Regions from separate parts of the Rahnella sp. 2050 genome, predicted to be linked through region 3. Evidence: predicted binding sites of a transcription regulator. Region 3 holds the regulator's gene; each other region holds the start of a gene.

Region 1 (7,613 bases), on a different contig from region 3:
TGCTTCGCACTGCCTTCTCTCGGTCTTCGAACCACAGGTCTCGAAGCCGCTCCGTTCAGCTGGATTTTAAGCACGCCAATCCACTTTTCTAAAAGATAAAAGACATTTTGCCTTTGAATTTAAGATGGTGCGGGCGTTCAGAAAGCTTGCTGAATGAGAGGTTGCAGACCTGAGGCTGCAATCCCGAAATGAAGGTACCGCGTAGCGGCAAGATTTCCAGCCTGTCACCGCGGCAACTGAAACATAGCCAGCGAGCGGAGCGCGTGTTGAAAAAGCGTGGGGAAATCCAAAAGGGGAAAAGCACTTTCCCCTTTTGGGCGGTTTCGGCGCAGCGCGTTAAGTGATCACCGCACGTAAGAAACCGAAATTTACGCTAACTCGCTTTAGCAGTGTAAGCCGCCATTGCAGCGGCCTTCTGCAAACAAATCAGCGACTGCAAAGTTTGTAATAAACTTCATTCCACCGGATCTGATTCTTGAAGTCCGGCAACGTCGTGTCGTTATCGATCACCAGCAATTCAATCCCGGAAAATTCCGCATATAACCGCAGCGCGTCAATATCCAGTGCCTGTGAGAACACGGTATGGTGCGCGCCGCCGCCGAGGATCCACGCTTCTGCCGCTGTTGCCAGTGATGGCTGGGCTTTCCAGATAGCGCGGGCAACCGGCAGTTTTGGCAGCGGGTGTGGCTGTTCGATGGTATCCACCAGATTGACCAGCAGACGGAAGCGGTCGCCCATGTCGATGACGCTGGCATTGACCGCCGGGCCTGCCGGTGTGGAGAAAATCAGACGCGCCGGATCCGCTTTACCGCCTATGCCGAGATATTGCGCATCGAGCAGCGGCTTCTCTTCTTTGGCAATCGACGGACACACTTCCAGCATGTGCGAGCCCACCACCAGATCACCGCCTGGTTTGAAGTGGTAGGTGTAATCCTCCATGAAAGAAGTGCCGCCTTTCAGACCGCTGGCCATGACTTTCATGATGCGCAGCAGGGCAGACGTTTTCCAGTCACCTTCGCCACCAAAGCCGTAGCCTTTCTGCATCAGACGCTGGACTGCCAGCCCGGGCAGTTGTTTCATGCCGTGCAGATCTTCAAAGTTGGTCGTGAATGCCCCGAATTTACCTTGTTCGAGGAAACGGGTCATACCAAGTTCAATTTTGGCAGCATCCAGCAAGTTTTCACGACGTTCGCCGTTAATTTTTACCGCATCCGTCAGGCGATAGGTGGCTTCATATTCTTCCACCAGCGTATCGATGTCGCCTTTGCTGACTTCGTTGATTACGCTGACCAAATCACCAATTCCGTAGGCACTGATGCTGTAGCCGAACTGGATTTGAGCGGCAACTTTATCGCCTTCGGTGACAGCAACTTCACGCATATTATCGCCAAAACGTGCCACTTTCAGGTGCTGGCTTTCGTTTTTGGCGGCAGCAACGCGCATCCACTGGGCGATACGGCGGTGAGATTCACCGTCCTGCCAGTGACCGGCTACCACGGTGTGTTGCTGACGCATACGGGCACCGATGAAGCCGAATTCACGGCCACCGTGCGCGGTCTGGTTCAGGTTCATGAAGTCCATGTCCATGGTTTCCCATGGGATTTCAGCATTGAATTGCGTATGGAACTGCATCAGCGGCTTATGCAGGATGCTCAGCCCGGCAATCCACATTTTGGCCGGCGAGAAGGTATGCAGCCAGGTGATGATGCCCACGCAGGCGTTGTCATAGTTGGCTTCACGGCACAATGCGGTGATTTCGTCCGGCGTGGTCACCAGCGGTTTGAGCACCAGTTTTATCGGCAAACCGGCTTCGCTGTTCAGGCTACTGACCACCTTCTCGGCGTTCTCTTTTACCTGACGTAATGCCTGCGGACCGTACAGATGCTGACTGCCAATGGCGAACCACACTTCGAGATGTTTAAACGCGTCCATTTATTACTCCTGAATATCGGATAGATGAAATACGGGTTAATGCGCCGGTTTCGCTGCAAACAGCGGTTCAGTCGTGGCACACCATTGCTGATAACGTTCGTACAGGCGCTGATACTGCGCGACGCGCTGCGGATCTGGCGTCAGCGTACGTTCGATGCTGCAGGCCATTTTTTCCTGTGCGGCAGGAACATCTTTGAACTCCCCGGCAGCGACGGCGGCGAAAATCGCGGCACCCAGTGCGCAGCACTGATCGGAAGCGACAATTTGCAACGGACGGTTCATCACATCGGCGCAAACCTGCATGATGACCGGCGATTTACGCGCGATGCCCCCGAGCGTCAGCACGTTTTCCACCGGAATATCCTGCTGTTCGAAACATTCCATGATGGCGCGCGCGCCAAAAGCGGTCGCTGCGATAAAGCCGCCGAACAGTTCAGGTGCTTCTGTGCCCAGATTGATATCGGTAATGACACCTTTCAGGCGCTGGTTGGCAAACGGTGTACGGCGGCCGTTAAACCAGTCGAGCACCAGCGGCAGATGATCCAGTTTCGGATGAGCGGCCCAGGCCACAGTGAGATCGGTCAGCAGATTTTTTTGCAGGCTGGTCAGTTGCGGTGCCATTTCCGGATGGGCTTTGGCAGCCTGAATCAGCGGCCAGCTCAGCAGACGGCTGAACCAGGCGTACATGTCACCGAAAGCGGATTGTCCGGCTTCCATCCCGATCATGTCCGGCACGACGCTGCCTTCCACCTGTCCGCAGATCCCGGCGATAGCACGGTCGTTTACGCGTTCTTTATCGGCGATCAGGATGTCGCAGGTAGAGGTGCCGATCACTTTGACCAGCGTATAAGGCTGTGCGCCCGCGCCGACTGCCCCCATATGGCAGTCGAATGCGCCGCCCGAAAGCACCACACTGGCGGGTAAGCCAAGACGTTCTGCCCATTCAGGTGTCAGTGTGCCAACAGCCTGTTCGGCGGTGACGGTGTCGGTAAACAGCGGATAGGGCAGATGTTCAACCAGCAGCGGATCGAGGGCGGCAAAGAACGCTTTTGGTGGCAGGCCGCCCCATGACGGATGCCAGAGCATTTTGTGTCCGGCGCTGCAACGTCCGCGCACCACTTTGTCCGGTGCGGTGGTGCCGGAAAGCAGGGCGGGCACCCAGTCGCACAATTCAACCCATGACGCGGCTGCTTGTTTAACCGCAGCATCAGCACGGGAAACGTGCAGGATTTTCGCCCAGAACCATTCTGAGGAATAAACGCCGCCGATATAGCGGGAATAGTCGGGGAAATCGCCGCTGCGACACAGACGGTTGATCTCTTCCGCTTCTTCTATTGCCGTGTGATCTTTCCAGAGCACAAACATGGCGTTCGGGTTTTCGGCAAATTCCGCTTTCAGCGCCAGAATGTTGCCTTCTTCATCGACAGGGGCCGGGGTTGAGCCGGTGGAATCGACGCCGATACCCACCACGCGCGCAGCCCGCTCGCTGCCCAGCCGTTGCACAACGTTTTTAATCGCCTGTTCCATTGCCTCTATATAGTCGAGCGGGTGATGGCGGAACTGATTTATTGCCGCATCACAATAGCGACCTTCATTCCAGCGCGGATAATAAACCACATCGGTTTCCATCTCGGCACCGGTCTGACAATCCACAGCCAGGGCACGGACGGAATCGCTGCCAAAATCAAGACCAAGAGCAATCGCACCTTGCGTCATTCTTTTTCACTCCTTCAGGTTTGCCGTAGTCATTACGGCGGCGAATCGAATTGCTCTAACAGTAGGAGGATGCAAAAAAGTGAGTGAGGAGGCGTTAGCTGGAAGTATGCACAAATCTGCTCCCAATGATGTTTCTGTGAGGTTGGTCAAATGTTAGCGTTTGGCTAAAATCGCTATATCTATGCACAAACCTGCTGTTTTCCCGCCGTGTGATAGCGCTCTACATTCCGCTGCAAAATTACCGCTAAAACTTAACCCGTCTTACAAGAGAGTGTGACGCAAATCCTCTATAAACTGGACTTCGCCGCACTTTCACTTTGTTTCTTTACGCTACTGATAACGTTTTCACGATTGCGGCAAACCACCAGATTTAAGACTGTGATTGTGAAAAACAACAATAAAAGTCGGAGAACATCATGCATAAATTCACTAAGGCATTAGCGGCGGTCGGGTTAGCTGCCCTTATGTCACATTCAGCTATGGCAGCCGAGAATCCGAAGCTGGGCTTCCTGGTTAAACAACCGGAAGAGCCGTGGTTCCAGACTGAATGGCGGTTCGCAGATAAAGCCGGTAAGGATCTCCACTTCGACGTCATTAAAATCGCCGTGCCGGATGGTGAAAAAACGTTGAATGCAATCGACAGCCTGGCGGCCAACGGGGCGAAAGGTTTTGTCATCTGTACGCCGGATCCGCGTCTCGGCCCTGCCATCATGGCGAAAGCGCGCAGCTATGACATGAAAGTGATCCAGGTGGATGACCAGTTTGTGAATGCCAAAGGCAAGCCAATGGAAGAAGTGCCATTAGTCATGATGGCCGCGACCAAAATCGGCGAACGTCAGGGGCAGGAACTGTACAAAGAAATGCAAAAACGTGGCTGGAAAGTCGCTGATACCGGCGTGATGGTCATTACTGCCGATGAACTCGATACGGCGCGCCGCCGCACCTCCGGTTCAATGGAGGCACTGAAAGCTGCCGGTTTCCCGGAAAAACAAATCTACAAAGTCCCGACTAAATCTAACGACATCCCGGGCGCACTGGATGCCGGTAACTCCCTGCTGGTGCAACATCCTGAAGTGAAAAACTGGCTGATCATCGGCATGAACGACAACACCGTATTGGGTGGCGTGCGTGCAACCGAAGGTCAGGGCTTTAAAGCGGCTAACGTGATCGGCATCGGCATCAACGGTGTGGATGCAGTGAATGAGTTGTCAAAAAGCGCCCAGACTGGCTTCTACGGTTCCCTGTTACCTAGCCCGGATATCCACGGTTACAAAAGTATCCAGATGCTGAATGAATGGGTTACCAAAGGCGTTGAACCACCGAAATTTACCGAAGTGACGGATGTTGTCCTGATTACCCGCGACAACTTCAAAGAAGAGCTGAAGAAGAAAGGTCTTATGTGATCTTCAGATGTGGTTGAAACAAGCAATACCCCTAAATAATTCGAGTTGCAGGAAGGCGGCAAGTGAGCGAGTCCCGATGAGCTTACATAAGTAAGTGATTCGGGTGAGTAAGCGTAGCCAACGCATCTGCGACTTGAAGTATGAAGGGGAGAGACGCTGCTGCAGAACGGACGACAGTTTTAAATAGTTTGAACTGTTTTCTGCTTTGCAGTGGCGTGCATCCATACTTACTCAACTTCCAGGTAGCCACTATGACTCAGCAATCTTTCGATAATAAGACGCCTTTGCTGACACCGTCACTGACGGAGTTTGATGCGGCCAGGCCGTATCTGGAATTCCATGACATTGGCAAAACTTTTCCGGGCGTGAAAGCGCTGGACGGTATTTCATTCAATTGTTACGCCGGACAAATTCATGCGCTGATGGGCGAAAACGGAGCGGGGAAATCCACCCTGCTGAAGATCCTCAGCGGGAACTATCAGCCTTCCCAGGGCAATATTCATATCAAAGGCCAGCCGGTCGCGTTCAGCCATACCACGGATGCGCTCGATGCCGGTGTGGCGATCATTTATCAGGAACTCCATCTGGTGCCGGAAATGACGGTAGCAGAGAACATTTATCTCGGGCAGTTGCCGAGCAAACACGGTTTTGTAAACCGTAAATTGCTGCGTTACGAAGCCAAACTTCAGCTTGAACATCTCGGGCTGGATATCGACCCCGATACACCGCTGAAATATCTCTCCATCGGCCAGTGGCAGATGGTGGAAATTGCCAAGGCGCTGGCGCGGAATGCCAAAATTATTGCATTCGATGAACCTACCAGTTCGCTTTCTGCACGCGAAATTGAACAATTGTTCCGTGTTATCCGTGAGTTACGGGCGGAAGGGCGTGTGATTTTATATGTCTCACATCGTATGGAAGAGATCTTTGCATTAAGTGACGCCGTCACCGTTTTCAAAGACGGACGTTACGTTCGCACCTTTGACGACATGACGCAGGTGGATAACAGCAAGCTGGTGCAGGCGATGGTTGGCCGTAATCTCGATGACATTTACGGTTACGCGCCACGTCCGCACGGCAAAATTCGCCTTGAACTGGATGAGGTGAAAGCACCGGGCGTGAGAACGCCGGTCAGCCTGACGGTACGTCAGGGCGAAATCGTCGGCCTGTTCGGGCTGGTGGGTGCAGGGCGCAGTGAGCTGATGAAAGGATTATTTGGTGGTACGCGTATTACCGGCGGTACCGTCCGGCTGGACGATGTAGCGCTGAATATTCGTAAACCGGCAGATGCGATCCGCCAGGGCATCATGTTGTGCCCGGAAGACCGCAAAGCTGACGGCATTATTCCTGTGCACTCGGTGCGCGACAACATCAACATCAGCGCCCGTCGCAAAACGGTGAAAGCAGGGTGCCTGATCAACAACGCCTGGGAAGCGAAAAATGCGCGTAAACATATCGATGCGCTGAATATCAAAACCCCCAGCGACCAGCAACTGATCATGAACCTTTCAGGGGGTAATCAGCAAAAAGCCATTCTGGGCCGCTGGTTGTCGGAAGAAATGAAAGTCATTTTGCTGGATGAACCAACGCGGGGTATCGACGTTGGCGCCAAGCATGAAATTTATAATGTGATTTATTCACTGGCAAAACAAGGCATTGCGGTGCTGTTTGCGTCCAGTGATTTACCGGAAGTGCTGGGTCTGGCCGACAGGGTGGTGGTGATGCGCGAAGGCGCAATCTCCGGCGAACTGTTGCATGACGACGCCACCGAAGAAAAAGCGCTGGGGCTCGCTATGTTGCGCACGCCAGTTCTTGATTCTGCCCATGACGCTGCCTGACTGAGGAGCAAAAATATTATGTCGAGTATGACAACCAATTCAGCCAAACCGGATCAACCTTCAGCAGCCTCACGCGGCGGCCAGGGTCTGATGCGTATCTGGGACAGTTACGGCATGTTAGTGGTGTTCGCCGTACTGTTTATCGCCTGTACCATTTTCGTGCCAAACTTCAGTTCTTTCATCAACATGAAAGGGTTGGGGCTGGCGATTTCGATGTCCGGCATGGTGGCCTGCGGGATGCTGTTCTGTCTGGCTTCCGGTGACTTCGATCTGTCTGTTGCATCGGTGATTGCCTGTGCGGGCGTCACCACCGCCGTGGTGATCAACATGACCGAAAGCCTGTGGATCGGCGTTGCTGCCGGTTTACTGCTCGGGATGCTGACCGGTTTGCTCAACGGTTTTGTTATCGCCCGTCTGAAAATCAATGCGCTGATCACCACGCTTGCCACTATGCAGATTGTGCGCGGTCTTGCGTACATCATTTCTGACGGTAAAGCGGTGGGCATCGAAGACGAACGTTTCTTCACCCTCGGTTATGCCAACTGGCTGGGGCTGCCTGCACCTATCTGGCTGACGGTCGGCTGTCTGATCATCTTTGGTCTGTTGCTGAACAAAACCACCTTCGGGCGTAACACGCTGGCGATTGGCGGTAATGAAGATGCGGCGCGTCTGGCCGGTGTGCCGGTGGTGCGTACGAAAATCATCATCTTCGTGCTGTCCGGGC
Region 2 (7,613 bases), on a different contig from region 3:
CCTAAAAAACCGCTGGCGCCGTTTACGTTTGAACGCCGCGGCCTGCGTGATAACGATGTCGCAATGGAAATTCTGTATTGCGGCGTTTGCCATTCCGATTTACATACCGCAAGAAATGACTGGGGCTGGAGCTATTATCCGATTGTTCCCGGCCATGAAATCGTCGGACGTGTCACCAGCATTGGTAAAGGCGTCACCCGCTACAAACCAGGCGATCATGTTGCCGTCGGTTGCATGGTAGACAGTTGTCAGGAATGCGATCAGTGTAAAAAAGGTGAAGAACAGTTGTGCCGCGAAGGTAACACCGGGACTTACGCCGGTTATGATCGTTTCACCAAAGAGCCGACGCAGGGCGGATACTCCAAGCATTTAGTGGTGCGCGAGGAGTTTTGTCTGCGTATGCCGGAAGGGTTAGATCTCTCCAAAGCCGCGCCGCTGCTGTGCGCCGGTATCACCACCTGGTCGCCGCTGAAAACCTGGAACGTCGGGCCGGGCAGCCGTGTGGGCGTGATTGGTCTGGGCGGTCTGGGCCATATGGCGGTCAAACTGGCGGTCGGTCTGGGTGCAGATGTTACGGTGGTGAGCCGTTCAAATGCCAAAGAAGCCGATGCGCTGGAATTAGGTGCAAGCCGTCTGCTGGTCAGCGCCGACAGCGACGCGATGGCGCAGGCACACGATCATTTTGATTTAATCATCGATACCGTGCCGGTCAAACATGACGTCACGCCGTACCTGCCGTTGCTGGATGTGGACGGTACGCTGGTGCTGGTCGGGCAGGTCGGGCCGATGGACGAATTCAACACCGTACCGCTGTTGTTAGGCCGTCGTCGCGTGGCCGGTTCGCCAATCGGCGGCATCCGTGAAACGCAGGAAATGCTCGACTTCTGTGCTGAGAAAAACATTCTGCCGGATTGTGAAATGATCCGCATGGATGAAATTAACGAAGCGTTTGAGCGTATGGAAAAAGCCGATGTGCGCTATCGTTTTGTGATTGATATGGCCTCCCTGACCGCGCCTGCGGCGGTGTAATCTGTCGCAGCAATGAAGACAAAAATGGCTCCTGCGGGAGCCATTTTTTCAGGCAGAAACCGGTAAGGTTGCGCGTCTTTTCAGCGGCACGGTGATAAAAATCAGACAGGCAACCACCAGCCCGATACCTGTCCAGCCCAGCGGCGGCAGGCGTTCGCCCACAATCACCACCGCCAGCACGGCGGCGACCGCCGGTTCCAGCAGGGTGATGGTGGTGGCCATGCTGGCCGGAATGCGTGCCAGGGCATAACCGAAACAGACATAACCGACAAACATCGGGATAAGCGCCATGTACGCGCCGACCGCGGCGTTATTCCATGACGCCAGAAGGGGCGCGCCGGTCATCCACAGCACCGGCATCAGCAGTAAACCGCCCAGCCCGAACGTGGCGCCCATTGCCGCGCGGGAAGGGACGCCGCGCTGCATTAAATGACGCGCCGCCCAGGCATAAAGCGCGTAGGTCAGCCCGGCAATCAGCCCGAGTACCACACCGGCTATCGCGTGGTCGCCCTGACCGGCGGTGGAGTGACTGCCACTTTCACCGACGCAAAGTAACACCATGCCCGCCACGCCAATGGCGGCGCCGGTCATCCAGCGGCGGGTGAGACGTTGTCCGTCGAGATAATATTCAATCAGTGCGGATAACAGCGGCGCAGAACCGAGGGAAATCACGGTACCGACCGTGACGCCCGCCAGGTGCATCGAGGCGTAAAACGCCAGCGGATAAACTGCGACCGCCAGTGCGCCGGTAAATAACATGCGTGCGTTGTTCACCAGAGTTACCCGGCTGGTGACTATCCTTCTGGCGGAAATCAGCGCCTGCAACAATCCGCCCAGCCCCATGGCCACTGCGCCGATCGCCAGCGGGCTGACGTCGGGCGCAAATGTCGCCGCCGTGCCGGTCGACCCCCACAGAACGGAAGCAAATACCACGGCGAGTACGCCCGTCATGCGTTCACGAGGCGTTATCGTCATGGCACCTCCATCATTGAGGCCGCCATGTCCATCGCCTGACGGACACATTGACCGTTGCCTTCCAGACCTGCACGCGAAATCGCGCCTTCCAGTAAAAATGAAAAATGCCGCGCCATCAGGCGGGCTTTGGCCTCGTCAGTGGGGAACAGTTCGAGAAGATGCGCAGTCACGATAGCTTCAACATGTTCTTTATGCCCGCGCACGGCGTGCCTGCCGGGCGCTCCGGCGGGCAGTTCGGCGGCGGCATTCAGTAACCCGCAGCCACGAAAGCCGTGCTCATAGGCAAATTCAGCGTGATCGTCATACGCCTGAAACACGGCGAGCACTTTTTCTTTCGGTGTTTTAGCTTTTTCAACACGCCGGGCGTACAGCTCCAGCCATTCGTCATGACGTATTTCAATGTACGTCGCGACCAGTTCAGCCTTGGATTCGAAATTGTTGTAGAGGCTTTTTTTGGCGACACCGGCACGTTTGATGATTGCGTCAATCCCGGTCGCAGCAATGCCGTTGTTATAAAACAGAACCCGGGCGGCACCGAGAAGCCGGTCGCGGGCGCTTTCAGGAGAGGAGTCTGTGGTGGACATTTTTTTTACTCGTGTTGTTCATCTTGCCTGTATGTATACCAGTCTACCTACTCAATGTAAACACCGGCTGAGAATAAGAAAAAGTGACGACTTAACCGTGCCTTTCGTGTGGGAAACCGCCATAATCCGCTAAAAGTTGTGGAGAGACAGCAGGTTGAGGTCATCTGCGGCAGGCAGAATTATTGTTAACTTCCGGAGGGATAAAAATGCTTCATGAATGGCTCAATGCCTTGCACGTGATTGCGGGCGTATTGTGGATTGGCGGCATGCTGGCGATGGCGCTGGTATCGATGGCCTGTTCGCGGACATCCGGTACTGCGGAAAGTGCAGGGCAGACGTTGTTACTGGAAACCGTGCGCAAATGGACGCGCAGTGTCACCAGCCCGGCGATGATCCTGTTGTGGGTGGCGGGCATCGTGATGATCGTCAGTTATGGCAAATTCCCCCATGCCTGGCTGCTGATAAAAATGGTGGTGGTGCTGGTTCTCTCCGCGCTGCACGGGCTGCTTTCCGGCGATTTACGTCGTCGCGCCACCGGTCAGCAGGTGAAAGATTTCGCGCTGGTGCGCAACGCCAGCGCGGTGATTATTGTCGGTGTGATCCTCATTGGTATTTTGGCGATAATCAGGCCTTTCTGACATCCGGTTTCCCGCAAAACTCAATCCACGTGAAAGCGTGGATTTTTTTATGACTCGCCGTTCACCAGCGCAATCAGGGTGCAGGGCACCGGCGGAATATTGCCTTCCTTTAAAATTGTCAGCGAATGGTTTTCGCGCACGGCAAACGATCCCAGCCCGATAATAACCAGCATCAGCGGAGCCGACAGCAGCATAATCGTCCATTAAAAAGCCCGCAAATTTGCAGGCTTCTTTTTATTGCTTATTGTGCAGAAAACAAAATACTTATTTTTTCTTATAAACGTCAGCAGTACCGTGAATTTTATTGTTGGTATTACCGGAGGTTAATACAAATACATCGCCGCCTTTTTTATCGGCTTTCTTAGAAAGATCTTCAATGGCGCCGGACTGCGAGGTTTTATTTGAGGTGGTCACAGAGCCGACTTTGGTATACTCAGAAGCCACTTTTTCAAAATCTATTTTCTTCATTAATTCAGCAGAATAAGTGCTGAAAGAGACACAGCCCATCACAGCCACTGCCAGCAGAGCTTTAGATATTTTCATGTAATCCTCAGATTTTAAATTGCCCAGTAAATTGAAGGAAAGTAATAGAAAGCTGTTTATTTAGTGAAACCCTGTTAATCAATAACTCACTGTTTAAAAGAGTGAGTTATCACTGCCATTTAGTAATAGACAAGGAAGTCAATAATTACAAGGAGGGAAGAAAAAATTAAGCAACCGGTGCGGTTTTTAGTCTTTTGTGCCGGAGGTTTTGTACACAGTAATAGCAATCACATACTTTTCGTTTCGCCTGCGCATGTTATCCATCTGTTAACCCCCGTCCGAAATATGTTTCATTGCTAATAATTAACTTTGAAGTAGATCACATTTATGCTTTTCCCCTGCACGGGCAGATTGTCACGGGTGAAAAAGCCTCTGATAATGTTACCGATAACATGTTACCGGTAACATTGCGGATAAACATGAACAGGGTGGACATAACGAATAAAACCACTGACCCGTCTTTCGCGTTTTTTAACCAGTCGAGGAGCGCAACCGTGAACAATGATCAGAACCGAATTTATGTGTTTATGGGCGTATCAGGCAGCGGAAAATCAGCCGTCGCCAACGCCGTGGCACATCAGCTTTCCGCCGGTTTTCTTGACGGCGATTTCTTACATCCCCGCAGTAATATCCTGAAAATGGCCGCCGGTGACGCCCTCAATGATGACGACCGCGCGCCGTGGCTGGCCGCCCTCAATGATGCCGCGTTTGCCATGCAGCGTACCAATAATGTGTCGGTCATCATCTGCTCGGCATTGAAAAAACGTTACCGCGATCGTCTGCGCGCAGGCAACGCCAACCTGTCTTTCATCTATTTACAGGGCGAATTCCCGGTCATCGAAGAACGCATGGCCGCACGCAAAGGGCACTTTTTTAAATCGCAGATGCTGATCTCACAGTTTGCAGCACTCGAACAACCTGGCGCTGAAGAAAGTGACGTGATCACCATCGGCATTCATCAGCCGCTTGATGCGGTGATTGCAGAGACCCTGCAACACATCCGTAGTTTTCAGCAACAGGAGCATTGCGCGTGAATACAGTGACTTTAGTCGGTACTGCAGCGGGCTCCGTGTTGCTGCTGCTTTTTCTGGTGATGAAAGTGCGTATGCACGCGTTCGTCGCGCTGATGCTGGTGTCGATTGCCGCCGGGATTTTCTCCGGCATGCCGGTCAATACCATTGCCGACACCATGCAGAAAGGCATGGGCAGCACGCTGGGTTTTCTGGCGATTGTGGTGGCGCTGGGGGCGATGTTCGGCAAGATCCTGCATGAAGTCGGCGCACTTGACCAAATTGCGGCCCATTTACTGAATCGTTTTGGCAAAAACAAAGCCCATTATGCTCTCGGGATTGCCGGGCTGGTTTGCGCCTTGCCGCTGTTTTTCGATGTGGCGATTGTGCTGCTGATTGGCATCGTGTTCGCGGTGGCGCGCCGTACTGACGGCAACATCGTCAGGCTGGCGATCCCGTTATTTGCCGGTGTCGCGGCAGCGGCGTGTTTCCTGCTTCCGGGACCGGTCCCGATGCTGCTGGCGTCGCAGATGAATGCCGATTTTGGCTGGATGATCGCCATCGGTCTGGTGGCCGCGATTGCCGGCATGCTGATCGCCGGTCCGCTGTACGGCAATTTTATCAGCCGTCATGTCAGCTGGCCGATGCCTGTTGAAGAAAATGCCCCGACGCTCAACAAAGATAACCTGCCGTCATTCGGTTTCAGTCTGGCGCTGATTTTGTGTCCGCTGGTGTTGGTGGGAATGAAAACCATCGGCGCACGCTTTGTCACGGCGGGTACGCCATTGCACGACTGGCTGGAGTTTATCGGCCATCCGTTTACCGCCATTCTGATTGCCTGCCTGATTGTCATTTACGGGCTGGCAAAACCACGCGGCATGACCAACGAACAGACGCTGGCCATCTGCTCAGCCGCCGTTCAGCCCGCCGGGATCATCCTGCTGATGACCGGTGCGGGTGGCGTATTCAAACAAATTCTGGTGGATTCCGGCGTCGGCCCGGCCATTGGTGACGCGATGATCGGCACCGGCTTACCGATTGCCGTGGCCTGTTTTGCACTGTCAGCGGTCGTGCGGGTTATTCAGGGTTCAGCCACCGTGGCCTGCCTGACCACTGTCGGGCTGGTATTGCCGGTAACCCATCAGATGGGGCTCAACGGCGGTCAGCTGGCCGCACTCGCCATCTGCATTACCGGCGGTTCCATTGTGCTCAGCCACGTAAACGATGCCGGTTTCTGGTTATTCGGCAAGTTCACCGGTGCCAGCGAACTGCAAACGCTGAAAACCTGGACGGTGATGGAAACCCTGCTCGGCACGACTGGCGGGATCATCGGCATGATTGCTTTCACGATGCTTTAAGAAAGGGGACAACATTATGATTAACAACACTGTGGCCCGTGTCACGCAGCGGATCATCAACCGTTCCGCATCCACCCGTGAAGCCTATCTGGCGCGTATGGATGCTGCCCGTTCGCAAACCGTTCACCGTGCGCAACTGGCCTGTGGCAATCTGGCGCATGGCTTTGCCGCCTGTCAGCCGGATGAAAAGAATTCCCTGAAAAATATGGTGCGCAGCGATATCGCCATTATTACCGCCTACAACGACATGCTGTCGGCGCATCAGCCCTACGAGCATTACCCGCAACGCCTGAAAGACGCATTGAAATCGGTGGGTGCGGTCGGGCAGGTGGCGGGCGGCGTACCGGCAATGTGTGACGGTGTCACGCAAGGGCAGGACGGCATGGAGTTGTCGCTGATGAGCCGTGACGTGATTGCCATGTCGGCGGCCATCGGCCTTTCACACAACATGTTCGACGGGGCGTTGTATCTGGGTATCTGCGACAAAATCGTGCCGGGCTTAGTGATGGCGGCGCTGTCATTCGGCCATCTGCCGGCGGTATTTGTGCCCGCCGGGCCGATGAGCACCGGTTTGCCGAACAAAGAGAAAGTGCGTATCCGTCAGCTTTATACCGAAGGCAAAGTAAACCGTCAGGCATTACTGGAAGCGGAAGCCGCGTCGTATCACGGCATCGGCACCTGTACATTTTACGGCACTGCCAACACCAATCAGATGGTGATGGAAGTGATGGGGCTGCATCTGCCGGGTGCATCGTTTGTGCCGCCGGATTGCGCGCTGCGTGATGCACTGACCGATTCGGCAGCACGTCAGGTCACCCGTCTGGCCGAAACCACCGGCAACTATCAGCCACTCGGCCAGATGGTGAATGAGAAAACCGTGGTGAACGGCATTGTTGCGCTGTTAGCCACCGGCGGTTCCACCAATCTGACCATGCACATGGTCGCTATGGCGCGTGCGGCAGGCATTGTCATCAACTGGGATGACTTCTCTGAGTTGTCCGATGCGGTGCCTTCGTTATGCCGTATTTACCCGAACGGCCCGGCGGATATCAACCAGTTTCAGGCGGCGGGCGGCGTGCAACTGGTGGTGCGCGAATTGCTGAAAAACGGCCTGTTACATCAGGATGTCAACACCGTGGCTGGTTTCGGATTAGACCGTTACACGCAGGAACCGTGGCTGGAAAACGGCGAACTGGCGTGGCGCGAAGGCGCAGAGCATTCGCTCGACACAAACGTCATTGCCAGCGTGCAACAGCCGTTTGAGCATCACGGCGGCACAAAAGTGTTGTCGGGTAATCTCGGGCGTGCGGTGATGAAAACCTCGGCGGTGCCTGCGGATAATCAGATTATCGAAGCCCCTGCGGTGGTATTTGAAAGCCAGCATGACATTGTTCCGGCATTCGAGGCCGGTAAGCTGAACCGCGATTGTGTGGTGGTGGTGCGTTTTCAGGGGCCGCAGGCCAATGGCATGCCTGA
Region 3 (7,613 bases):
CAAGGCGCTGCATGACATTGTTTCTCTGTTCCACCAGAAAGACCCGCTGATCCAACCGTTGCTGGCGGGTTTAGAATAGTGATGCCCTCTTTGGCTTCGCGAATAAATATGGTAACAATAGGCTTAATTATGCGCAGCCTTGACGCCAGATCTTCGACCACAGAAAAGACCGCGTCTCGCCTGCCTGCATCACCTTTATGGAGAACAGCGCATTATGTCAGCCAAACATCCTGTTATTGCCGTGACCGGTTCGAGCGGTGCAGGCACCACGACCACCAGCGTGGCATTTCGTAAAATATTTCAGCAGCTTGGTTTGCGTGCGGCGGAACTGGAAGGCGACAGTTTTCATCATTTCACCCGTCCTGAAATGGATGCGGCAATACGCAAGGCGCGCGATCTGGGACGTCATATCAGCTACTTCGGGCCGGAAGCCAATGACTTTGGTTTGCTGGAAAAAAGCTTTATCGAATACGGTAAAACCGGCACTGGCCGTTCACGTAAGTATCTGCATACTTATGACGAAGCCGTTCCCTACAATCAGGTGCCGGGTACCTTTACGCCGTGGCAGGCGTTGCCGGAACCGACGGATATTTTGTTTTACGAAGGGTTACACGGTGGTGTGGTGGCGGACAAAATTGACGTTGCCGCGCAGGTCGACCTGCTGGTCGGCGTAGTGCCTATCGTCAACCTCGAATGGATCCAGAAACTGGTGCGCGATACCGGCGAGCGCGGGCATTCCCGTGAAGCGGTGATGGATTCCGTCGTGCGTTCGATGGATGACTATATCAATTACATTACGCCGCAGTTTTCCCGCACACACATCAATTTCCAGCGGGTACCCACCATCGACACCTCGAACCCGTTTGCCGCCAAAGCCATTCCGTCACTGGATGAAAGCTTTGTGGTGATTCATTTTCAGGGACTGGATGACATCGATTTCCCGTATCTGCTGGCCATGCTGCAAGGGTCGTTTATCTCGCACATCAAAACACTGGTGGTGCCGGGCGGCAAAATGGGGCTGGCGATGGAGCTGATCATGGCGCCGCTGGTGCAGCGCCTGATGGAAGGCAAGAAGATCGAGTAAACTTTATTCGGCTGCAATCACTTCAAAGCTGTGGGTGATTGTGGCCGCTTTACCCAGCATCAGAGACACAGAACAGTATTTTTCGGCAGACAGGCTGACCGCACGTTCAACAATCTTATCGGTCAGATCCTTACCGGTGACGATAAAATGCAGATTGATGTGAGTGAACAGACGCGGCGCTTCTTCGCGGCGTTGTGAGGTCAGCTTCACTTCACAATCACGCACGTCATTACGACCTTTTTGCAAAATTGACACCACGTCGATTGCACTACACCCCCCTGCGGACATCAGTAACATTTCCATCGGGCTTGGGGCTTTATCACCCGCGTTTCCATCCATTGAAATCTGATGACCCGATGCAGACTCACCTAAAAATGTCAGTCCTTCAACCCATTTGACACGTGCATGCATGAACTATTCTCCCGGTGAATAAACTTGTCGAAATCTGCTCTCAGAGTACCCTTTCACCTAAAATCTGGCAACGTAACCCGATCGCCATCATGCTGAAGCGAGACAACAGAAGACAGCATCTCAAACCTGTGCTACAAACAAAGCCGAAACATACTTTCCAGTAAATTGCGGTGACGGTTTTTGCGGTTTAAGTACAGAACCCACGGTGATGACAGCAATAAACAGGCTGTTGCACTCCGACATCCGCTTGCAGCATTTCTGGAGAGTTATATGCTGAAAGGGCGCTTTGGATTTGAAGTGCCGTACAGGGAACTCTGAGCCCTGTGATTTTGGGCAGCGATAACAACAGAGGATAATAGCAAATGGTTCTCGGCAAGCCACAAACAGACCCGACTCTTGAATGGTTCCTGTCTCACTGTCATATACATAAGTATCCTTCTAAAAGTACGCTGATTCACCAGGGTGAAAAAGCCGAAACGCTTTACTACATCGTGAAAGGGTCAGTTGCTGTCCTGATTAAAGATGAAGAAGGCAAGGAAATGATACTGTCCTACCTTAACCAAGGTGACTTCATCGGTGAGCTGGGACTCTTCGAAGAAGGTCAGGAACGCAGTGCCTGGGTACGTGCTAAAACTGCCTGTGAAGTGGCTGAAATTTCATATAAAAAATTCCGCCAGCTGATTCAGGTTAACCCGGATATTCTGATGCGTCTCTCCGCGCAGATGGCCAACCGTCTGCAAGTGACGTCAGAGAAAGTCGGCAACCTTGCCTTCCTTGACGTTACCGGTCGTATCGCTCAAACCTTGCTCAATCTGGCTAAACAGCCTGATGCAATGACCCATCCGGACGGGATGCAAATCAAGATTACCCGCCAGGAAATTGGCCAAATCGTCGGTTGTTCACGTGAAACAGTCGGACGCATTCTCAAAATGCTGGAAGATCAAAGCCTGATCTCCGCACACGGTAAAACGATTGTCGTTTACGGCACACGTTAATCCCTCAAAAATTGGCGCGGCAAAACACTGTCGCGCCTTTTTTATGGGCTAAGCTTTACCCATGACGCTATGGCGAAGACTGTTTTACCATCCTGAAGTGAACTACGCGCTGCGCCAGACGCTGGTGTTGTGCTTACCTGTTGGCATTTGCTGGCTGTTTGGCAATTTGCAAATGGGCCTGCTGTTTTCCCTCTGCCCGGCCTGTTGTAACATCGCCGGTCTGGATACCCCGCATAAACGCTTTTTCAAACGCCTGCTCGTCGGCGGTTCACTCTTTGCCGTGAGCAGCCTTCTGCTGCAACTGATGCTCGAAAGCTGGCATATACCGCTGCCGCTGATCATGCTGTCGCTGGCGTTACTGCTCGGCGTCACCGGTGAAATCAGCCCGCTGCATGCGCGCCTGCTGCCCGGTGCGCTGGTGGCGACTATCTTCACGCTGAGTATGGTGGGCGTGCGCCCGATGTGGCAGGCCCCGGTGTTGTTCGCCGCTGGCACAGCCTGGTACGGATTGTTTAACTGGGCGTGGTTTCGTATTTCGGAAGAACAGCCGATGCGCGAAACACTCAGCCAGCTCTATCTGCAACTCGCGGATTATTTCGAAGCCAAGTACAGCCTGCTGACGCAACATACCGATCCCGAAACCGCGTTACCCCCACTGCTAGCCCGCCAGCAGCAGGTTATCGACCTGATTGCCCTGCTTTATCAGCAATTACACATGTTGCCCCAGCACGGACATCATCATCACCATAAGCGGCTGTTTCAGCGTTTTCAGGTGGCGCTCGATTTGCAGGAGCACATTACAGTGAGCCTGCATCAGCCGGAAGAAGTGCAGAAACTGGTGGAGGAAAGCCATGCCGAAGCGGTTATCCGCCGAAATGCACAGGTGATTTCCACCCGTCTTCGGGTGATTGCCGACGATATTCTTTATCACCGTTTATCCGGGCGCTTTACGATGGCCAATGAGCTGACCGCGCTGGAGAAAATCGCCGCGCGCAACCCGGACAATCCGGTAGGTCAGTTTTGTTATTACCATTTCAGCCGCATTGCCCGTCTGTTACGCACACAGCGGCCGTTGTACAAACGTGACCTGATGAACACCCAGCCGCGTTTGCCCTTCTGGCCCGCGCTGAAAAGCTATCTTTCCTTCAAATCCGTGGCACTGCGTAATGCCGCACGTTTGGGCATTATTCTGGCGATTGGCAGCAGTCTGGGTCTGTTCTTCAATTTGCCCAAACCCTACTGGATCTTGCTGACTATCATGTTGGTCAGCCAGAACGGTTATAACGCCACGCGGGTGAGGATCCAGCACCGTGCACTCGGTACGCTGGCCGGATTGCTGATTGCCTCAGGCTTGCTCAAACTGGAACTGCCGGAAGGCACCACGCTGCTGTGCATGTTGCTGATCACCCTGTTGTCCTATACCGTTCTGCGCAAAAACTACGGACTGGCGATGGTCGGCATGACGGTGACTGCAGTGTATACCCTGCAATTGCTGGCGATGAACGGCGTGCATTTTCTGGTACCACGACTGGTCGATACCCTGATCGGCTGCGCGCTGGCCTTTGGTGGCACTATCTGGCTGTGGCCGCAATGGCAAAGCGGTTTGCTGCGCCAGAATGCACACCAGGCGCTGGAAATCTATCAGGACGCTATCCGCCTGCTGCTCGAGGAAAGCCCCGACACCGCCAAACTGGCGTACACCCGTATGCAGGTCAATCAGGCGCACAATAAGCTGTTCACTTCGCTAAATCAGGCGATGCAGGAGCCGGGTTTTAACTCACATTATCTGGCGGATATGCGTTTGTGGGTGACGCACAGTCAGTTTGTGGTTGAGCATATCAACGCGATGACGATCCTCGCCCGCGAGCATTACATGCTGCCGGAAAAACTGGCGACAGAGTATTTACAGACCTGCGAAATCGCGCTGCAAAGCTGTCAGCAACGACTGCTCTACGACGGGCCGGGCAGCGAGAACAACCTGTTTAATGCGCCGGAACTTCACCCGGATATGCCACTGACCGAAATGGAACGCCATCTGCGGCGCGTAATTTCACATCTCAGCGTGATGCATACCATCTCGTCACTGGCGTGGAAGCAGAGGCCGCATCATGGGATCTGGCTGACGCGGCGGGCGTGAAGGGGGATGCCCCTTTCAAATCCCCGTTTTACTGGCTTGCAGCCAGACTGCTTTTTGAAATTGCGAATATCTCGGTTTCTCAAGTACGGATGCCGTGTACTGGCGTTCTTTTAAACGGATTGAGAAAGTTTCGGTTTTTCAATTGCCGTGTTCGCTTAACTCACCGAGCCGAAACCGACCAAAGAGGGCTAAGACGAGCCCTCTTTGGAATCTCCACGTCTTAAACTGCGCGCTTCGCTCGTAGGCTATGTTCCAGCAACCACAGCGACAGGCTGGAAATCTTGCCGCGTTGCGGTTCCTTCTCTCGGTCTTCGAGCCACTGGTCTCGAAGCCGCTCCGTTCAGCAAGATTTCTGAATCGCCCGCAGGATTCTAAATTCAAAAGGAGAAGGGTTTTATCTTTTAGAAATGTCGATTGGCGTGCTCAAAAATGGCACCGAATGAACGGTTCGAGACCTATGGCTCGAAGCCTGAAATTCGGGAATCGCGCAGCGATGACATTTTGCGCCACACACTAATGCGCCAGAACATGTCCGCCGTGCCCGCGACAGCGCGCAGTGAAAAAGCGAAGGGAGATCCAAGAGGGAAAAAGCACTTTTCCCTCTTGGTCGGTTTCGGCGCGAGAGGCCATGTGATAAATGTTAGTGAGAAACCGAAATTGTCTCGATCAAGCGTTTAAAGACGGAGGCGTGGGGATCACCCCCCGCAAACTTTCCCCACGGCTTTCTCAAACCTTTCCATCCCTTCTTCAATATCCGCGAAGTCGATAACAAGCGATGGCGCAAACCGCATCACGTTTGGTCCGGCGACCAGCATCATCAATCCGAATTCTGCCGCGGCGGCATGGAATTCTCCGGCGCGGTTTTTATACGCATCAGAAAGCTCGGCGCCGATCAGCAACCCCTGACCGCGGAACTCGCTGAAGATGTGATATTTCTGGTTGATGGCCTCCAGCGCGCTGATGAATTTCTCGCGGCGCTCGTTGATCCCGGCCAGCACGTCTGGCGTATTGATGATATCCAGCGCGGCTTCAGCGACGGCGCAGGCCAGCGGGTTACCGCCGTAGGTGGTGCCATGTTTGCCCGGTTCCATCACCGAGGCCACGTCTTCGGTTGCCAGCATGGCGGAAACCGGGAAACCGCCGCCGAGCGCTTTAGCAGTGGTCAGGATGTCCGGCGTCACGCCGTAATGCATGTAGCTGAACAACTTGCCGCTGCGCCCCATGCCGCTTTGTACTTCATCCAGCACCAGCAGCGCCTGATGTTTGTCACAAAGCTCACGCAGACCTTGCAGAAACGCTTTGGTCGCAGGTGTGACACCGCCCTCCCCTTGCACAGGCTCGACAACAATGGCGCAGGTGTGGTCGTCGATCACCGCTTTTACGGCATCCAGATCGTTGAACGGCACGTGCACAATATCAGCGGGTTTCGGGCCGAAGCCGTCGGAGTATTTCGGCTGGCCACCCACGGAAACCGTGAACAGCGTGCGACCGTGGAAGGCATTATGGAAAGCGATGATCTTACTTTTGTACGGGCTGTGACGGTGCGAAGCGTAATAGCGCGCCAGTTTAAAGGCCGCTTCGTTGGCTTCAGCGCCGGAGTTGGCGAAGAATACGCGGTCGGCAAAGGTGGCGTCGATCAGCTTCTGCGCCAGTCGAAGGGCGGGTTCATTGGTAAATACGTTACTGACATGCCACAGGGTTTCGCCCTGCTCTTGCAACGCTTTCACCAGTGCCGGATGGCAATGTCCAAGCGCCGTCACAGCGATACCCCCGGCGAAATCAACATACTCGTTCCCTTGCTGATCCCACACGCGACTGCCTTTACCTTTCACGGGAATGAATTTCGCAGGTGAATAAACCGGCAAAATAACTCTATCGAATGTGCCCCGATCTACCGATGATTTTTCCGCCATTACCCTTCTCCCTCACGACCATTGATATGAAAATATAATCACAAAATATGCATAAAAAATCACACACAGGCAAACAGAAATCGCATCTGATGGGTAAGTAATTTTTTCAGCAATATTAACTGATTAGATTTTAAGGAAATTATCCAAAAGCTGATGCCCCTGCTCGCTCAAAATGCTTTCAGGATGGAACTGAACGCCATGCAGCGGCAAGGTTTTGTGCATGATGCCCATAATGTCGTCACGACCACCATCCCGTTCTGTCCATGCAGTAACCTCGAAACAATCGGGCAGCGTCTGTGGCGCGACCACCAGCGAATGGTAGCGCGTCACGGTCAGCGGATTATTCAGCCCGGTAAAGACACTCCTGCCGGTATGGCGGACAGGGGATGTTTTGCCGTGAATGGCCTGCCGGGCGCGGACGATGCTCGCGCCGAACGCCTGCGCCATCGCCTGATGCCCGAGGCACACGCCAAGTATCGGTAAACGGTCGGAGAAATGGGCAATCGCTTGCAGGGAAATGCCAGCCTGATCAGGCGTACACGGACCGGGAGAAATCACCAGATGTGAGGGGGAAAGCTGTTCAATGTCGGTGAGCGTCAGCTGATCATTACGCATCACTTTCACCTCTGCACCTAGCTCGCAAAAATATTGATAGAGGTTGTAGGTGAAGGAATCGTAGTTGTCGATCAGCAGCAGCATAGTGTACCCGGTAAAAGTCGGAAAATTTACCGGGCAATTCTACGCATTTTTCAGCTCAGGCTCAGTATTTTGTCGATCAATGTTCTTCCGGGATTTCACTGACAACAGTATTAAAAATTGCCACCAGCTCGGATTCATCACCAAACACCGCCGTTTTATTGGCCGCCAGCCAGCGCTCACGATCCACTTTGGACCAGTCAATATCGTAGCCAGCATGAATGACCAGTTGCTCGATGAAGATCCGCAGCGCACGTCCGTTACCTTCGCGGAACGGATGCAGCAGATTCAGGCCGGTGTAATAGTGAGCCAGACGCTCAGCGAGATTATCCAGGGGTAACCCGACCAGAAACGCTTCTTCTTCAAGCTCCTGCATC
Region 4 (7,613 bases), on a different contig from region 3:
CAACAGACCCACTGCAAACAAGACGTTAGTCAGCAACGCGGTTTTTACCATATGTTCCAGCAACGGGCGGACTTCAGTGGATGTTGTCGATTTCATCACCCGCATCAGATGTTTTGCCAGCATTGGGAGCGCCAGAATAAACAGCCAGCCGGTCCAGTGAGGCAGGTGCAGGGCGGAGAAAATCACCAGACACAGCACGGCGGCGGTCAGAATGATGGCGTGATAGCGTCGTGCGTTAACCGGCCCGAGGCGAACCGCCAGGGTATTCTTGCCGTTGGCGCTGTCGGTTTCGATATCGCGCAAATTATTGATATTGAGTACCGCGGTGGACAGCAAACCTGTCGCTGTCGCCGGAAGCATTACGATCCAGTCGAAATAGCCTGCCTGTAAATAAAACGTCCCTGCGACACTGATCCAGCCGAAGAAGATCAGCACGGAAATATCGCCAAGCCCCATGTAGCCATAAGGCCGCGTACCGACGGTATAGGTAATGGCGGCGCCAATCGACAGCAAGCCGAGGATCAGAAACCCGACCACGTCACTAGGCTTATGACAGGCCACGGCAATAAGCGCAGTACCGCAGATAAGGGTCAGCGCGATGGTCAGGATAATCGCGCGCTTCATCTGCCCGGCGGTAATCAGGCCCTTTTGCATGCCGCGTAAGGGCCCGACGCGTTCCGGCGTGTCACTGCCTTTCTCGGCATCGCCATAGTCATTCGCCAGATTTGACAAAATTTGCAAACAGCCCGCAGTCAGCAGCGCCAGTAGTGCAATGAGCGGATGGAAAACGCCTTGCAGGCTGGCAATGGCAGAACCCATAACGATAGAAGCAAACGCCAGTGGCAAGGTTTTCGGGCGCAGGCTTTCGAGCCAGGCGCGGGCGGGGGTTGTCGGAGTGAAAGGCGTGATTGTGCTCATAGGTGATTTCTCAGGTGAAGAATCAGTCCGAAATCTAAAAAAATCAGGGAGGCAAACGCCTCCCTGAAGATCACTTTCGGAACGTATGAGCAAATTATAAGATAAAACGGCTCAGATCTTCATCAGCTACCAGCTGGTCAAGGTGGCTTCTAACATAATCTGCATCAATGTTTATGGAGATACCGTTGCTTTCGCTGGCATCGTAAGAGATATCTTCCATCAGACGCTCCAGAACGGTATGCAGACGACGCGCACCTATGTTCTCGGTGGTTTCGTTCACCTGCCATGCGGCTTCCGCAATACGGCGGATACCGTCAGCGGTGAAATCAATGGTTACGCCTTCGGTCGCCATCAATGCTTTGTACTGATGAGTCAGCGAAGCACTTGGCTCGGTCAGTATGCGTTCGAAGTCTTCAGTCGACAGCGCCTGCAGTTCCACACGAATAGGCAGACGACCCTGCAACTCAGGGATCAGGTCTGACGGGCTGGCCGTCTGGAATGCGCCGGAAGCGATAAACAGAATGTGATCGGTTTTCACCATGCCGTGCTTGGTAGACACCGTACAGCCTTCCACCAGAGGCAGCAGGTCACGCTGAACACCTTCGCGGGAGACGTCCGGGCCTGAACTCTGGCCGCCACGTTTACAGATTTTGTCGATCTCATCGATAAACACGATGCCGTGTTGCTCAACGGCCTCGATTGCCTGTTCTTTCAGATCTTCCGGGTTCACCAGTTTCGCGGCTTCTTCTTCGATCAGCAGCTTCAGCGCTTCTTTGATTTTCAGTTTGCGCGGTTTCTGTTTCTGAGCACCCATGCTCTGGAACATCGACTGCAACTGATTGGTCATTTCTTCCATACCCGGAGGGGACATGATTTCCACGCCCATCGGGCCGGATGCCAGGCTGATTTCAATCTCTTTGTCGTCGAGCTGGCCTTCACGCAGTTTTTTGCGGAAGTTCTGGCGTGCAGCAGAAGGTTCCTGCGCTTCGTCAGGTTGTCCCCAGTTGTTTTTCGCTGGCGGGATCAGCACATCCAGAATACGTTCTTCGGCCAGTTCTTCAGCACGATAACGGTTTTTCTCAATAGATTGCAGGCGCACCATTTTTACGGCGGAATCGGTCAGGTCGCGGATAATGGAATCCACTTCTTTACCGACGTAACCGACTTCCGTGAATTTAGTCGCTTCTACTTTGATGAACGGCGCGTTAGCCAGCTTCGCCAGACGGCGGGCAATTTCGGTTTTACCGACACCGGTCGGACCGATCATCAGAATATTTTTCGGGGTGACTTCGTGGCGCAGCGCTTCATCAAGCTGCATCCGGCGCCAGCGGTTACGCAAAGCAATAGCCACGGCGCGTTTCGCTTTATCCTGGCCAATGATGTAACTGTCTAACTCGCTGACGATCTCGCGCGGGGTCATCTCAGACATAATTTTCGATCCTTACGCTTTAGAAGACAATTCTTCGATAGTGTGGAATTGGTTGGTGTAGATGCAGATGTCACCGGCGATGCTCAGCGATTTTTCGACGATGTCGCGCGCTTCAAGCTCGGAGTTTTCCAGCAACGCGCGTGCAGCAGCCTGGGCATACGGGCCACCGGAACCAATGGCAATCAGATCGTTTTCAGGCTGGATAACGTCACCGTTACCGCTGATGATAAGCGAGGCGTTTTCATCGGCCACGGCCAGAAGGGCTTCCAGACGGCGTAACATGCGGTCGGTACGCCAGTCTTTTGCCAGTTCAACGGCGGCTTTCACCAGATGACCCTGGTGCATTTCCAGTTTGCGTTCGAACAGCTCAAACAGCGTGAAGGCATCAGCCGTGCCGCCAGCAAAGCCCGCGATCACTTTGTCGTTATACAGGCGACGTACTTTTTTGACGTTGCCCTTCATGACGGTATTTCCCAATGTGGCCTGGCCATCACCACCGATAACGACCTTGCCGTTGCGGCGTACACTTACAATTGTTGTCACGAGCGGTTCCTCGTTGCAGACGGAAAAGATCCCCGCAGGTTTGCGGGACACTGAACGTGTCTCACAAACTTACGGGGCATATTGAAAGTATAGATTGGGGAAGGATTACGGGTTTTCAACCCCCGGTTGCGACGGGAATGCAACCGGAGATGCCAGCGCCTTTGAGGCGCGATAGTGTGCTGTCAGCACCAGAACGGCTGTTGTACGGGCCGATGACGACGCGACTCCAGCCACCGCCGGTGGTGATCCGGCCTTCAAAACCTTCGAATGCCAGCTTGGCGCGCTGGGATTCCGCCTGCTCAGATCCTTTGAACGAACCGCACTGAACCACAAAGCGCTGGGTTTTTTCCTGTGCTTTCGGTTTTTCCGGCTCAGCCTGGGTAATGGTGGCTGGCTGTTGCGGTTTCGGTGCTTCTTTCACCGGCTCTTTCACTTGCGGCTTCGGTTTTGGCTGAACGGGTTGCGTTTGCACCTGGGCCTGAGGCGCACGTACCGGCTGCGTTTGCGGCGTATACGTTGGCTGTGGCTGAACCTGGCGCGGCTGAGTTACCGGTTGCTGCTGCGCGTACGTCGGCTGCTGTTGCTGAACCTGACGCTGAGTATGCGCCGGTGCCTGCGTGGCCTGATTCGGGTCGTTATACGGCACTTCAGACAACTGTGTTGGTGTCTGGCGCATATCGGCCTGCATCTGTTCGAGAAGCTGGCGCTGTTCAGGCGTCAGTTGTGTTTTGGATTCGACCTGTCCGCCCGCCGTCGGTTCTGTCGGCGTGGTGACGCCCATCTGGCGGTTTTCCAGTTCTTTAATGTAGCGCCAGCGTTCTTCTGGCTTAGGTGGCAATCCATTACCCGGACGGACAGCGTGCGTCGGCAACACTGTCGCTTCTTCATGTTTATTGTGCGCAATAAAATAGAGGCCACCGACAAACACCACCAGTACCGCAACGGCTAACACCACCATGGTTTTGGAGATCGTTGTGGAACTGCGTTTTTTACTCCGGCTGGTACTTTTCCGCCGCGCTCCTGAGCGCCCACGGCTTACATAGTCTCTTTGTGCCACTATCGTTTCGCTGTGTCGTGATGAATGAAGAAGTGCGTCATGTTACTCAACCCTGAACATTTACTGAAATTAAAACTGTTGAACAGCATAAAATCGGACTCACGCTTTTGGGGCCGCAGTGCTTTCCCGCACCACCAGCTCGCTATCAAGCAGCAGCGAACCGTTTTGTACCGGATTTCCCTGTAACTGCTCAAGTAATAATAACATGGCCTGACGGCCAAGCTGGAATCTCGGCTGCGCAACGGTCGTCAGCGGAGGATCGGTATACTGGCTGGCCTTGATGTCATCGAAGCCGACAACCGACAAATCCTGCGGAATGCGCAGACCCATTTTTTTCGCCTGGAACATGGCACCAATCGCCATCACATCGTTGTGGCAGAAAATCGCCGTCGGTGGCACGGGCAGGGCCATCAACTCGGTGACGGCTTGCGCCCCCGATTCATAGCTGAAATCGCCATGAATGGTCAGCTTGCTCTCGACGCTCAGTCCGTTGCGGCGCAGCGCCTGCACATAACCTTGTGAACGGTACTGGCACAATGGCATATGCTTTGGCCCGGCGATGCAGGCAATACGCTGATGCCCCAGCTTGAGAAGATAATGCACAGCTTCGAACGCGGCCGTCAGGTTATCAATGTGGACTGTCGGCAGTTCAAGTTCCGGCGCAAATTCATTCGCCATCACCATCGGCGGCAGATTGCGTTGTTCTTCTTTGCTGGCATCGAAAGGTAAATCAGAGCCGAGCAGCAGCATACCGTCAATTTGCTTGGTAATGATCAGATTGATAAAGGTTTTCTCTTGCTGATTTTGCTGAGCACAATCACCGATCAACACCAGATAACCGCTTTCGGCGGCCGTGCGCTCGATCCCCTGGATCAGATCGGCGAAAAACGGATCGCAGATGTCGGGGACGATCACCAAAATAGTGCGTGATTCATTACGCTTCAGGTTGCGGGCCAGGGCATGAGGAGAATAACCGACGGCCATGACGGCCTGATCAACTTTCTGGCGAGTCGCGGCGGAGACTTTCTCCGGATTCATTAATGCACGGGATACGGTTGCTGTTGAAACGCCTGCCTGTTCAGCCACATCTTTCATTGTTGCGGCGGGTAATTCTTTCTTGTGCTCCAACGTCTCTCTCCTTGCAACAGCATCAAACTGAGACAACAACATCAACATTCCTCACCTGGCTACGCATGATGTGTAGCTCATCACATTCTAAACAGAATGTGAGTAGGATTTGTTACCTAATTTGCATTAAAAGTGTGACCCAGATGCTTTTTTCGATGCATCACGCAAAAAACCTGACTATTCACGCAAATTCGCTTTTGGAATCAGCTGTCAATCGGATCGACATCCAGTGTCCATTTCACTTTTTTGGCTTGCGGCAGACTTGAAATCAGCGGCTGAGAGCTTTTGATCAGATGCTGCAAAACGCGCCGTGAAGGATGCTGCAATAAAAGCTGCCAGCGGAAACGTCCGCTGCGTTTGGCTTGTAAGGCAGGAACCGGCCCCAGGATCCACAGCGAATCATCTTTCAGCGGACTGGATTCGAGCAGATTACGTAACTGCTGAAGGAACAGCGCAGATTGCTGATTATCGTGGTCTTCCGAGCGGATCATAATGTGGCTGGTATAAGGAGGAAGGAAGACGCTTTTGCGCTCCGCCAGGGTCTGTCTGGCGAACTCGTCGTAGCCCTGCTGCAACAGCACCTGTAACAGCGGATGTTCGGGATGGTGAGTTTGCAATACGACTTCACCCTGTTTGCCTGCACGTCCGGCGCGGCCTGAAACCTGCGTATAAAGCTGGGCAAAGCGCTCGGCAGAACGGAAATCTGCCGAGAACAGCGCGCCGTCGACATCCAGCAATGACACCAGCGTAACGTCAGGGAAGTGGTGCCCTTTTGCCAGCATTTGTGTGCCGATAAGAATACGTGCGCCGCCACGATGGACTTCATTCAGATGCTGTTCCAGCGAACCTTTCCGGCTGGTGGTATCGCGGTCAATGCGCGTGATTGGCGTATCCGGGAACAACGGCGCCAGTTCGTTTTCCAGCTGTTCTGTACCGACGCCGACCGAGACCAGTTGTGTTGAGCCGCAATGCGGACACTGATGCGGCACGGCGCGCTGACTGTCACAATGGTGGCAGCGTAACTGACGCTGATTCTGGTGCAGAGTGTAATAGTGGTCACAGCGCTGACATTCGGCTATCCAGCCACACTCATGGCAAAGCAGGGCAGGCGCATAGCCGCGGCGGTTGAGGAACAGCATGACCTGATTATCGGCTTTCAGATGTTCCTGCATTTTCTGGATCAGCGGTTGAGACAGCCCGACTTTCAGCTGCAACCCTTTTAAATCCAGCAAATTCTGACGGGCGAGTTTGGCATTTCCGGCACGTTTGGTCAGTTTGAGCTGACGATATTTCCCCAGTTCAACATTGTGCAGCGTTTCCAGCGCCGGGGTTGCCGAGCCCATAATAATCGGGATATTTTCAGCGTGAGCGCGGTACACCGCCAGATCGCGGGCGTGATAGCGCCAGCCTTCCTGCTGCTTATAAGAACTGTCGTGTTCTTCATCAATGATAATGACGCCGAGGCGCGCAAACGGCGTAAACAGCGATGAACGGGTGCCAATGACGATGCCCGCTTCGCCATTGCGCGCCCGCAGCCAGACGGCGAGGCGTTCGCTGTCGTTCAGGCCGGAGTGCAGAACATCCACCGGCGCACTGAAACGTTCGCGAAAACGTGCGATGGTTTGCGGCGTCAGGCCGATTTCCGGCACCATCACCAGCGCCTGCCGACCCTGCGCCAGAATGTTTTCCAGCACGCTCAGATACACTTCGGTTTTACCTGAGCCGGTTACACCGGCCAGCAACCAGGCGGAAAATTGCTGATCTTCACTGCGGATCGCGCCGACGGCGGTGGCCTGCTCGGTATTGAGTCGTAAACGTTCGCCGATCACCGAGAAATCCTGGCGCCAGTCGTGCGTGGCGGGCGCGATACTGCGTAAATCCGTCAGCCCTTTGGCTCGTAATGCCTGCAGGGCCGTATCGGTAAGATCAAGATCGGCAACCTGATGACGATACAATGGTTTTTGCATCAGTGCTGCCATCGCCTGCTGTTGTTTTGGCGCACGTTTGAGACTGTCGAGCGGCGTAGCGCGCCCCTCCTCGGTGGCGAACCATTGCCACAGCGGTGTAAGCTCAGCGGCTTTCCCCTGACGTAACAATACCGGCAGCGCATGGAACAGCACCTCGCCGATCGGGTAATGGTAATAGTCGGCGGCCCAAAACAAGATGCGCCACAGATCAGGGGTAAACAGGCTGGAACTGTCGAGGACTTCCCGCACCGGTTTCAGTTTCTCCAGGCCAAATTCGCTGAAGTCGCTGACCTGAGTGACGATGCCAATGGCGTCGCGTTTTCCGAAAGGCACACTGACCCGGCAACCCTTTGAAACCTGCATATCAGGCGGCAACAAATAGTCGAAAGTACGGGCGAGCGGGACGGGTAAAGCAACGTGGGCAACAGGCATTGGGGGTCCAGACTATAAAAAAATGACGAGATAGTGTACACTGTGTCCTTCGAAATGCATGAACATGATTGCGCGGTTGTCAGAGATTCTGTATGATTCGCCGCCTTTGGTGCATTTCGTACTCAAAGCCTATCATCCA

Evidence for each region. Region 3 encodes CRP, which controls carbon source genes, mostly activating them, when cyclic AMP is high. Its sites were predicted from a motif close to ATGTGANNNNNNTCACAT; they were not measured.
Region 1: ABIC79_RS01125 (arabinose ABC transporter substrate-binding protein) is a predicted target of CRP. The motif match lies at 3,783-3,800, and genes of this name have one in related genera.
Region 2: gntK (gluconokinase) is a predicted target of CRP. The motif match lies at 4,077-4,094, and genes of this name have one in related genera.
Region 4: cytR (DNA-binding transcriptional regulator CytR) is a predicted target of CRP. The motif match lies at 5,144-5,161, and genes of this name have one in related genera.

What each region holds. Positions count from the first base shown of each region.
Region 1 covers NZ_JBEPKE010000001.1:264,265-271,877, reverse strand. Annotated here, with positions in the region: gene araA (L-arabinose isomerase) at 427-1,932, opposite strand; gene ABIC79_RS01130 (ribulokinase) at 1,969-3,648, opposite strand; gene ABIC79_RS01125 (arabinose ABC transporter substrate-binding protein) at 4,065-5,051, shown strand; gene araG (L-arabinose ABC transporter ATP-binding protein AraG) at 5,303-6,889, shown strand; gene araH (L-arabinose ABC transporter permease AraH) at 6,908-7,613, shown strand, end outside.
Region 2 covers NZ_JBEPKE010000007.1:158,030-165,642, forward strand. Annotated here, with positions in the region: gene ABIC79_RS21555 (NAD(P)-dependent alcohol dehydrogenase) at 1-1,029, shown strand, start outside; gene ABIC79_RS21560 (DMT family transporter) at 1,078-2,004, opposite strand; gene ABIC79_RS21565 (TetR/AcrR family transcriptional regulator) at 2,001-2,588, opposite strand; gene ABIC79_RS21570 (CopD family protein) at 2,795-3,226, shown strand; gene ABIC79_RS21575 (hypothetical protein) at 3,274-3,420, opposite strand; gene yahO (DUF1471 family periplasmic protein YahO) at 3,491-3,769, opposite strand; gene gntK (gluconokinase) at 4,264-4,803, shown strand; gene gntU (gluconate transporter) at 4,800-6,137, shown strand; gene edd (phosphogluconate dehydratase) at 6,154-7,613, shown strand, end outside.
Region 3 covers NZ_JBEPKE010000004.1:364,514-372,126, reverse strand. Annotated here, with positions in the region: gene allS (HTH-type transcriptional activator AllS) at 1-79, shown strand, start outside; gene ABIC79_RS17730 (phosphoribulokinase) at 215-1,084, shown strand; gene ABIC79_RS17725 (OsmC family protein) at 1,088-1,495, opposite strand; gene crp (cAMP-activated global transcriptional regulator CRP) at 1,858-2,490, shown strand; gene ABIC79_RS17715 (YccS/YhfK family putative transporter) at 2,552-4,627, shown strand; gene argD (bifunctional acetylornithine/succinyldiaminopimelate transaminase) at 5,323-6,540, opposite strand; gene ABIC79_RS17705 (aminodeoxychorismate synthase component II) at 6,664-7,239, opposite strand; gene ABIC79_RS17700 (putative adenosine monophosphate-protein transferase Fic) at 7,316-7,613, opposite strand, start outside.
Region 4 covers NZ_JBEPKE010000010.1:87,600-95,212, forward strand. Annotated here, with positions in the region: gene ABIC79_RS23575 (1,4-dihydroxy-2-naphthoate polyprenyltransferase) at 1-918, opposite strand, end outside; gene hslU (ATP-dependent protease ATPase subunit HslU) at 1,013-2,347, opposite strand; gene hslV (ATP-dependent protease subunit HslV) at 2,360-2,890, opposite strand; gene ftsN (cell division protein FtsN) at 3,006-3,947, opposite strand; gene cytR (DNA-binding transcriptional regulator CytR) at 4,047-5,075, opposite strand; gene priA (primosomal protein N') at 5,279-7,474, opposite strand.